3 regions of the Cobetia sp. MC34 genome follow, and region 3 is predicted to be linked to each of the others. Evidence: predicted binding sites of a transcription regulator. Region 3 holds the regulator's gene; each other region holds the start of a gene.
The links. The regulator FNR, encoded in region 3, switches genes on or off when oxygen is low (the NO sensors DNR and NnrR bind a similar motif). The targets are predictions, from matches to a motif close to TTGATNTANATCAA.
Positions count from the first base shown of each region.

Region 1: adhP (alcohol dehydrogenase AdhP) is a predicted target of FNR. The motif match lies at 1,968-1,981, and genes of this name have one in related genera.
Region 2: clpB (ATP-dependent chaperone ClpB) is a predicted target of FNR. The motif match lies at 1,442-1,455, and genes of this name have one in related genera.

Region 1 is NZ_JADPPY010000002.1:119,390-122,665, reverse strand. Features, by position in the region: gene IZU87_RS01800 (pyridoxamine 5'-phosphate oxidase family protein) at 46-537, shown strand; gene adhP (alcohol dehydrogenase AdhP) at 718-1,746, opposite strand; gene exaC (acetaldehyde dehydrogenase ExaC) at 2,078-3,276, opposite strand, start outside.
Region 2 is NZ_JADPPY010000012.1:99,776-103,051, reverse strand. Features, by position in the region: gene clpB (ATP-dependent chaperone ClpB) at 1-1,298, opposite strand, end outside; gene pgeF (peptidoglycan editing factor PgeF) at 1,626-2,402, opposite strand; gene rluD (23S rRNA pseudouridine(1911/1915/1917) synthase RluD) at 2,442-3,276, opposite strand, start outside.
Region 3 is NZ_JADPPY010000004.1:85,962-89,237, reverse strand. Features, by position in the region: gene IZU87_RS03545 (cbb3-type cytochrome c oxidase subunit I) at 1-21, shown strand, start outside; gene IZU87_RS03540 (cbb3-type cytochrome c oxidase subunit II) at 18-635, shown strand; gene IZU87_RS03535 (hypothetical protein) at 661-939, shown strand; gene fnr (fumarate/nitrate reduction transcriptional regulator Fnr) at 1,228-1,977, shown strand; gene IZU87_RS03525 (fatty acid cis/trans isomerase) at 2,185-3,276, opposite strand, start outside.

The sequences.
Region 1 (3,276 bases), on a different contig from region 3:
AGCCAGCCGGATTTTCATTCGCATGACGCAAAGGAGTGACACACGATGTCGAGCCCGGAGCACAAGCAGAAGATCTGGAAGCTGATCAAGGATGTGAAGGTCGGCATGTTGGTGACGCAAGGCGACGGCATGCCCCACGCCCGCCCGATGCATCTGGTGCAGGATGACTACGACGGCACCCTGTGGTTCTTCACCCGCGCCAGCGCCGAGAAGGTGTTTGAGGCCAGAAAGGACAGCGAGGTCTGCCTGAGCTTTTCCGATCAGGATGATGGCGTCTACGTGTCGCTGAGCGGTCATGCCAATCTGCACCGCGATCAGGGCCTGATCGACAAGTTCTGGAACCCGTTCGTGGCCGCCTGGTTCCCGGAAGGCAAGGATGACCCCGACGTCACCCTGCTGGAGATCTCGGTGCAATCCGGTGAGCACTGGAAGGCCAAGGAGAGCAAGGCCTATCAGCTCTACGAGGTGGCGCGCGCCAACCTCGACAAGGACCACACCCCGGACATGGGCGAGAACGAGAAATTCGGCACGGTGTAAGCTAAAGCCCGAGCTCGTCATGGAGAGCTCTTTGCAGTGCCCGCGTGAGAGTCAACGCGCACGGCCATGCCAGACACGACAACGCCAGCCCTCGGGCTGGCGTTGTCGTGTCTGGCAACCTGCCGTTTCCAGCAGGCCTGGCGTTGGTGATGAAGGTTCAAGATCAGGCCAGCGAACGCCTCAGGCCTTCATGTCGAGCACGATGCGCCCCTCGATCTTGCCCTCGATCATGCGTCCGAAGATGTCGTTGATGTCCTCGAGCTTGCCGGTCTGCACGGTGGCGGCGACCTTGCCTTCCGCGGCGAAGTCCAGCGCCTCCTGCAGGTCCTGACGCGTGCCGACGATGGAGCCACGCACCGTGATGCCATTGAGCACGGTGGAGAAGATCGGCAGCGGGAAGTCGCCCGGCGGCAGGCCGTTGAGCACCAGGGTGCCGCCACGGCGCAGCATGTTCTGGGCCTGATCGAAGGCCTTGGGTGATACCGCCGTCACCAGCGCGCCATGCGCGCCGCCGATCTCGCGCTTGATGACGCTCGCCGGGTCTTCCTTCATGGCATTGACGGTCACGGTCGCGCCCAGACGGCGGGCCAGTTCCAGCTTGGCATCATCCACATCCACCGCCGCCACGTTCAGGCCCATGGCGCGTGCATACTGCACCGCCATGTGTCCCAGTCCACCGATGCCCGAGATCACCACCCACTGGCCGGGGCGGGTGTCGGTCATCTTGAGTCCCTTGTAGACCGTGACCCCGGCGCACAGCACCGGCGCGATCTCCACGAAGCCCACGCTGTCCGGCAGTCGGCCGACGTAGCCTGCGTCCGCCAGCGTGAACTGGGCAAAGCCGCCATTCACCGAATAGCCGGTATTCTGCTGGCTCTCGCACAGCGTCTCCCAGCCGCCCAGGCAATGCTCGCAGTGGCCGCAGGCCGAGTAGAGCCAGGGCACCCCGACACGGTCGCCTTCCTTGACGTGGGTGACGCCCTCGCCCACCGCCGCGATGGTGCCGACGCCTTCATGGCCGGGAATGAACGGCGGATTGGGTTTCACCGGCCAGTCGCCATGCGCGGCGTGCAGGTCGGTATGACAGACCCCGGAGGCGGCGACCTCGACCAGAATCTCGCCACGTCCCGGGCGCGGTACCGCGACCTCCTCGATCACCAGCGGTGCACCGAATTCACGTACCACGGCGGCTTTCATGCTGTTATCCATGACGTACTCCTCATCCATTGAAGACTGACGAACATTCAAGAAAGGCGGACATTCAAGACAGACGAACCAGCAGAGTTGCGGCGGAGAGTTGCGCCGGAGAGTGTGGGCTTGCGCCTGCATGCGCCAGCGCCCGTGCCAGCGTTTTTTCCAGCGCCCGAGCCTGCGCCCGAGCCAGTGCAAAGCTTGCCTCTCCATTGAAACCAGACGCAGCGCTCCCTGCCCTGCGCCAGATCAAGCAATCGGATCTGGCGCGGGCATCGATGTCATTTCTCAAGCAAGAATCGCGGGAGTCGTGCAGCACCACCAGTCACGGTGGCGCTGCCAGACAGGCCTAGAAGAAGCCGAGCGGATTGATGTCGTAGCTGACCAGCAGGTTCTTGGTCTGCTGGTAGTGCTCCAGTGCCATCTTGTGGGTCTCGCGACCGACACCGGATTTCTTGTAGCCACCGAAGGCGGCATGGGCGGGATACTGGTGGTAGCAGTTGGTCCACACGCGACCGGCCTGGATGCCACGGCCCATGCGGAAGGCGACATTCATGTCGCGGCTCCAGACACCGGCGCCGAGACCGAATTCGGTGTCATTGGCGATGGCCAGCGCCTCGGCCTCGTCACGGAAGGTGGTGACGGCCACCACCGGCCCGAAGATCTCTTCCTGGAAGACACGCATCGAGTTGTTGCCCTTGAGCAGGGTAGGCTGGATGTAATAGCCGTTGGCCAGCTCGTTCTCCAGCTGCTCGCTGCTGCCGCCGGTGAGCACCTCGGCGCCTTCCTCACGGGCGACATCCATGTAGGACATGATCTTGTCGAACTGCTCGCGGGAAGCCTGGGCGCCGACCTGCACGTCGGTGTCCAGCGGGTTGCCGCGCTTGATGGTCTTCACGCGCTCCATCACCCGGGCCATGAAGTCGTCGTAGATGCTTTCCTGGATCAGGGCGCGTGACGGGCAGGTGCACACCTCGCCCTGATTGAAGAACGCCAGTACCAGGCCTTCGGCGGCCTTGTCGATGAATTCGGGTTCGGCATTCATGATGTCGGCGAAGTAGATGTTGGGCGACTTGCCGCCCAGCTCCACCGTGGAGGGGATGATGCTGTCGGCGGCGCACTTGAGAATGTGCGAGCCCACGGGAGTGGAGCCGGTGAAGGCGATCTTGGCGATGCGCTTGCTGGTGGCCAACGCCTGGCCGGCCTCGGCCCCGTAGCCGTTGACGATGTTGAGCACGCCCGCCGGCAGCAGGTCATTGATCAGCTCCGCGAGCACCAGAATCGAGGCCGGGGTCTGCTCCGCCGGCTTGAGCACCACGCAGTTGCCGGCCGCCAGCGCCGGGCCGAGCTTCCAGGCCGCCATCAGGATCGGGAAGTTCCACGGGATGATCTGCCCGACCACACCCAGCGGCTCATGGAAGTGATAGGAGACGGTATTGGCGTCGATATCCGCCGCGGTGCCTTCCTGGGAGCGCAGGCAACCGGCGAAGTAACGGAAGTGGTCCGCCGCCAGCGGAATATCGGCGTTCAGCGTCTCGCGCACCGCCT
Region 2 (3,276 bases), on a different contig from region 3:
GTTTCCTTCTTGAGCGCTTCACGCTCCATCTTGAGCTGGATCAGGCGGCGGTCGAGACGGTCCATCTCCTCCGGCTTGGAATCCAGCTCCATGCGGATACGTGACGCGGCCTCATCGATCAGGTCGATCGCCTTGTCCGGCAGCTGGCGGTCCGTGATGTAGCGCGAGGACAGCCGTGCGGCGGCGATGATGGCGCTGTCGGTGATGTCGACCCCGTGGTGCACCTCGTAGCGCTCCTTCAGGCCACGCAGGATGGCGATGGTGTCTTCCTCGCTGGGCTGGTCGACCTGCACCTTCTGGAAGCGGCGCTCGAGTGCGGCGTCCTTCTCGATGTACTGACGATACTCGTCAAGCGTGGTGGCACCGACACAGTGCAGCTCGCCACGCGCCAGCGCCGGCTTGAGCATGTTACCGGCATCCATCGCGCCTTCGGCCTTGCCCGCGCCGACCATGGTGTGCAGCTCGTCGATGAACAGGATGACCTGGCCTTCTTCCTGCGCCAGCTCCTTCAGCACCGACTTGAGGCGCTCCTCGAATTCGCCGCGGAACTTGGCCCCCGCCAGCAGCGAGCCCATGTCGAGGGACAGCACGCGCTTGTTCTTGAGGCCTTCCGGCACCTCGCCATTGACGATACGGCTGGCCAACCCCTCGACGATGGCGGTCTTGCCGACGCCGGGCTCACCGATCAGCACCGGGTTGTTCTTGGTGCGACGCTGCAGCACCTGGATCGTGCGGCGAATTTCCTCGTCACGCCCGATCACCGGGTCGAGCTTGCCATCCCGCGCGCGCTCGGTCAGATCCAGGGTGTACTTGTTGAGCGCTTCGCGATTGTTCTCGGCATCGGCATCGCCCACGGCTTCGCCACCGCGCAGCGCATCGATGGCGGACGTCAGGGCGGGCTTCTTGATGCCCGAGGAGGTGAACAGCTTGCCGAGATCACCGCCCAGCTCCAGCGCGGCCAGCAGCGCGAGCTCGGAGGCGATGTATTGATCGCCGCGTTTCTGCGCTTCGCGATCGGCCAGATTCAGAAGCTTGCCGAGGGCCTGCGAGGGCGCGACATTGCCGTCGAACTGGGACACGGTGGGCAGATCATCCAGCTGGCGCTTGAGGCCACTCATCAGGCTGGTGGCATCGCCGCCCGCCTTGTTGACCAGTGCCTTGAGCCCGCCATCGCGGTCTTCCAGCAGTGCCAGCAGCAGATGCTGCGGGTGAATTTCATTGTGGCCTCGCCCGACGGCGAGCGACTGGGCATCCGCCAGAGCGTTCTGCAGCTTGCTGGTGAGTTTGTCGATGCGCATGGTGCCTTCTCCTGAGAGTCATGGCGGTACTCCTTTTCTCAGGAGCTTCGCCTGTAACATTTCGTATCTGACTCTCAAGATGGGGGCTGGCGCACGGCTTTCAAGGCAGGATTCGCCGCGCTGCAGCATGTTGTGGCATTTGCCTGATCCAGGTCAGATTCCCGCCACCACGACGACCCGCCGCCCTCGCCGGCCATCATCTTTGCCACACACAGAAACGCCCCGCCAACCTGAGACATCAGGTCAACGGGGCGTTTGTGGGTACTGCATGTCGAGCTGGCGGAATGCGCTGATCCAAGTCCCGATCAGAGATTCCTGATCAGCGCCTCAGCGCAGCCAGATGACCGTGGCGAGGCGTCCGGTCACGCCATCATCACGCCGATGGGAATAGAAGCGGGATTCAGAGGCGGTACAGAAGTGGCCGCCACTGACATGACCGACTCCGGCACGCTCGAGACGCAGGCGTGCCAGCTTGTAGAGATCACCCATGTAGTGCCCGAGCCGGTAGGGGCTGGCCTCGAAGGCGTCATCGGCCTCGGGCAGATCCGCGATGAAGGCATCACGCACCTCGGGGCCGACCTCGAACTGTGCATTGGAGATCGCCGGGCCCAGCCAGGCCATCAGCTCGCCGGGGTCATCACCGAGACGCTCGATGGTGGCTTCCAGCACGCCTTCGACCAGCCCGCGCCAACCCGCGTGCGCCACACCGACGCGCGTGCCCTGCCGATCACAGAACAGCACCGGCAGGCAGTCCGCCGTCATCACCACACAGGCCTGCCCGGTGCCGGTACTGATGCAGGCATCCGCCCGTGGCGGCGCATCCGGCCGGTCTTCGGCGTGGCAGACATCGAAGGCATCCACCACCTGAGTGCCGTGTACCTGATCCAGCCACGCCAGCGGACGCCCATCATCGACCTCCGCCGCGAGCAGCTCGCGCACCTGCGCCACCATCGCCGGGTCATCGCCGACATGCAGCGCCGGATTGAAGCCGGCATACGGCCCCTGGCTGGGGCCGCTCTCACGCGTGGTCACGAAGGCCTGCACCGGGCTCGGCGCGGGCCAGTCCGGCAGTATCAGGGTCGGGCGTAGACTCTCGTCGTGCATAACCTCTCCTTGTGCGGCGTGTCGCGCGAGCCTGCCGCCTCAGCGAGCGATGTCTTCCTTGAGATAGTCGATCAACACCAGCATGTCGCCCGGCATCTCGGCGCGGAATTCGACTTCCTTGCCCGTGATCGGGTGGATGAAGGCGAGACGACGGGCATGCAGTGCCTGGCGCGGGAACTGACGCAGCAGCTCCTTGAGCGGGTCACTGGCCCCCGGCGGCAGCTTCAGACGCCCGCCGTAGACCGGATCTCCGACCAGCGGATAGCGCTGGTGCGCCATGTGCACGCGAATCTGGTGGGTACGCCCGGTTTCCAGCTTGCAGCGGATATGGGTGTGACCCCGGAAACGCTCCACCACGCGGAAGTGGGTGACCGCCGGCTTGCCACTGTGAGTGACGGCCTGACGCTTGCGGTCCTTGGGGTGACGCCCGATGGGCGCATCCACGGTGGCACCGGAGGTCAGCACGCCCGTGACGACGGCATCGTACTCGCGCGACACGGTACGGGCCTGCAGCTGCTCGACCAGGTCCGCCTGGGCGGTCAATGACTTGGCCACCACCATCAGGCCGCTGGTGTCCTTGTCGAGACGGTGCACGATGCCGGCACGCGGCATCATGGAATTGCCCGGACAATGATGCAGGATGGCGTTGAGCAGCGTGCCATCGTGGTTACCCGCGCCCGGGTGCACGACCATGCCGTGCTCCTTGTTGATGACCAGCACGTCGTCGTCTTCATAGACGATCTCGAGCTCGATATCTTCCGGCTCGTGGCTGACTTCCTCTTCCAGCTCGGCGGTCAGGGCCAGACGTTCACCGCCATAGACCTTCTCGCGGGGTTTGACGGCGGCACCGTCGAGGGTCAGCGCACCGGTCTTG
Region 3 (3,276 bases):
TCGGGAGGGCACTACGCATGAGACATGTCCTGCTCGAACGTCACGCCGGCCTGATGACGGCACTATGCCTGCTCACCATGAGCCTCGGCGCCCTTGCCCAGCTGGTGCCGCTCGGGGCTCACCCCAGCCTCGCCAGCGCGCCAGAAGACCTCAAACCGCTGAGCGCCCTGGCGCTGGAGGGCCAGCGCATCTACCAACGCGAGGGCTGTCAGCAGTGCCACACACGCATGGTGCGCGATCTACCTGGCGATACGGCGCGCCACGGCGATGCGACGATCGCCCGGGCGCGCTACTACGACCGTCCCTCGCTGTGGGGCGTCGAGCGTTGGGGGACGGATTTGAGCCAGCTGCCTGCGCAGCATGACGATGCCTGGCAGCGCCTGCATCTGAATGACCCGCGCAGTCAGGTGCCGGGCTCAGCGATGCCCGCCTACCCGTGGCTGTTCGAGCAGGCGTTGAGCGGCGAAGGCATCGCGGCCCGCATGCGAGCCCTGCAAGGCCTGGGCGTGCCCTACGCGGAAGACGAGATTCTCGCCGCCCCCAATGACGTACGTGGCACTGCCGAAATCACGGCTCTGCTCGCCTACCTGCAGCAGGCCGCCCCCGCGAGCGACATCGCTAGCCGTGGCCCATGACAGGACACCGCTCAGGAGACACGACATGAATCTGCTGGAGACAACTGGACTCCCCCTGTTCTGGAATCTCTGGGTGCTGGCCCTCACGCTGGGCAGCCTGGTGCTGTTCGCCATGCTGGCCCTGGGCAGTCTTTCGCGCGCTGCAAGCGCTGACAGCGACGAGCGCGAAGGCGATGGCCCCATGCAGGAACATCGCATCAACGGCGTACGTCAGCCTGACACGCCAGCGCCACGTGCCTGGGGCAGGCTGGCACTGGCGACGCTGGCCGCCGCACTGATCCTGCTGCTCGGCGCAGCTGGCTGAGGCAGGTCGTCGCGGTATGGTCACGCAGGGCCAACCAGGCCTAAAGTTCACACACCTTGCAACGCCCATGGGTTGGGCAGGATAATGAATTAATAAAATCTAATATTATGGCGTCACGAAATTGCACTGCCCCAGCCGATGAGCGCTCAGACCCTGGCCGCTCGACTCACTTCGGCTGGGCGGGGTAGCGGCGGGCGACAAGGCCCCGCCCCACCGTTCGTTGCGCCCGAAAGCCCCCTCCGCTGCCCTGCCCCAGGGGTAGCGGTGACATTCCTCAGGAGAGTCACCATGACGGCCAATGCACAGGCATCACACCGCTTGCGCGCCCATGAAGCCCGCTGCCAGACCTGTTCGCTGAGTTCACTGTGCCTGCCACTGGCACTGAACATGGAAGATATCGACCAGTTTGACGCCATCATCCGCCGTCGCGCGCCACTCAGAAAAGGGGAAGTGCTCTTCACCCAGGGCGATGCCTTCGATTGCGTCTTCACGGTGCGCTCCGGAAGTCTCAAGCAGATCACCAATGAAAACAGCGGCATGGAGCAGCTGACCGGCTTCTACCTGCCCAGCGAGCTGGCCGGGCTCGATGCCATCGACAGCAATTGCTATCCCGGCACCGCGGTGGCGCTGGAGACCACAACCGTCTGCGAGATCCCCTTCGACCGCCTCAATGCGCTCTCGGAGCAGATGCCGGAGCTGAGAACCCAGCTGTTCAAGAGCCTGAGCAAAGAGTTGCACGAAGATCGCCGCATGATGATGCTGCTGTCGCGCAAGACAGCCGATGAGCGGCTGGCGAGCTTCCTGGTCAACCTGTCACAGCGCTTCCGTCGCCGTGGCTATTCGCCGTACAGCTTCCGCCTCTCGATGGCACGCGCCGATATCGGCAACTATCTGGGGCTGGCCGTCGAAACCATCAGCCGTATCCTGACCCGCTTCCAGACCCAGGGGCTGGTCGACATTCGTGCCCGCGAGGTGCATATCCTGCATCTGGATGGCCTGATCGAACTGGCCGAAGGCGAGTGTCAGGGTGGTCGCTGATGACGCCTGCTGACAGCACATCACGCTGAGCGACACTGCGCTGATCCGCCGCCAGGGCGCCATGCCGGCACCACACAAGACAGAAGCCCGCCACGCAATTTGCGTGGCGGGCTTCTTCTTTCTGTCAGGCCAGTCGTCAGTCGTCCTGACAACTCTGACAACCCTGACAGTCCTGACAACAGGGCTTGTCTCGGCCTTCGCTGGCGATCAGCGGTTCTCGAGGCGGTTATAGTCCAGCAGGCCCGCTTCGACAGGGCGATCAGCATAGTTGGTGCGCAGCACGCTGTCGGAGAACTCCCAGAAGCGCGGATCAGTCCGGCGCACCCCGATATCGGCCTGCAGGGCGCGATAGTCCTCTTCGGTCTCGAGTGCCGCCACCCGCTCTGCCAGCCCCGTCAGGGTGTCAGGCGTCAGACGCCAGAAGGCATTCGGGTAATCGCCCGCCACGCCCCGCAAGACATCGAGAGTGTCTTCCTCAGGACGGCGATTTTTCTCTTCATCGAACAGGCTGGTGATGTTGGCGTGGGCGGAATTGCGCAGCACGCTGTAAAGGCGCGGCGAGTCATCAGTGCCATCCTCCAGCGCGACGATCGTCACCTCCGGCATCAGGCTGGCCGAGACTCCCTGCACCGCAGCGAGGGCCTGCAGCTCATGTCGCACGTGCTCGTCCTCGACATTGCTCAGGCTGCGCTCATGGCCGAGTTCCGGCGCGAGGCGCTCCTGCATGCGCCGCATCAGCCCAAGGCGAGCCTGGTTCGGGGATGACAGCTCCTGCGGTGTCCAGACGATGCCACTGGGCGCATCGAACTGCGGCGGCTTCTTGAACAGCAGCTCGACAAGCCCGGGGCTGACGTCGCGATACCAGCTGTCATGCACCGCCTGACGCTCACCTGCCGGCAACAGCACCAGCAGGTTGTTCTCGCCTTCCATGCGCAGGAAGTCCATGTACAGACGGGTGACAAGCTGATGGCCGAGATTGCCGTAGACATCGAAGCCGGCGACCAGCAGGTAGTGGATGCGCTCCAGCATCGGGTAATCGATGATCCAGCCCGTCTTGGGCACGCCACCGACCAGCCCCTTCATCACCGCCGCATTGTCGAAGTGGCGATAGATGGTCAGGGCCGCGTTGGGGTTGCGCCCCTGGCCAGGGCCGTCGGCCCAGCCGCTGCCGTCCCACAGCACTCGCTCATCCAGGCGCAGATCGCCATCGAGATAGGCCTGGGACATCAGGCGCTGCTTGGCCTTGAGGTAGGCGGTCTGCTTGCTCTCGAACTTGACCCAGGAGCTGATCGGCAACGC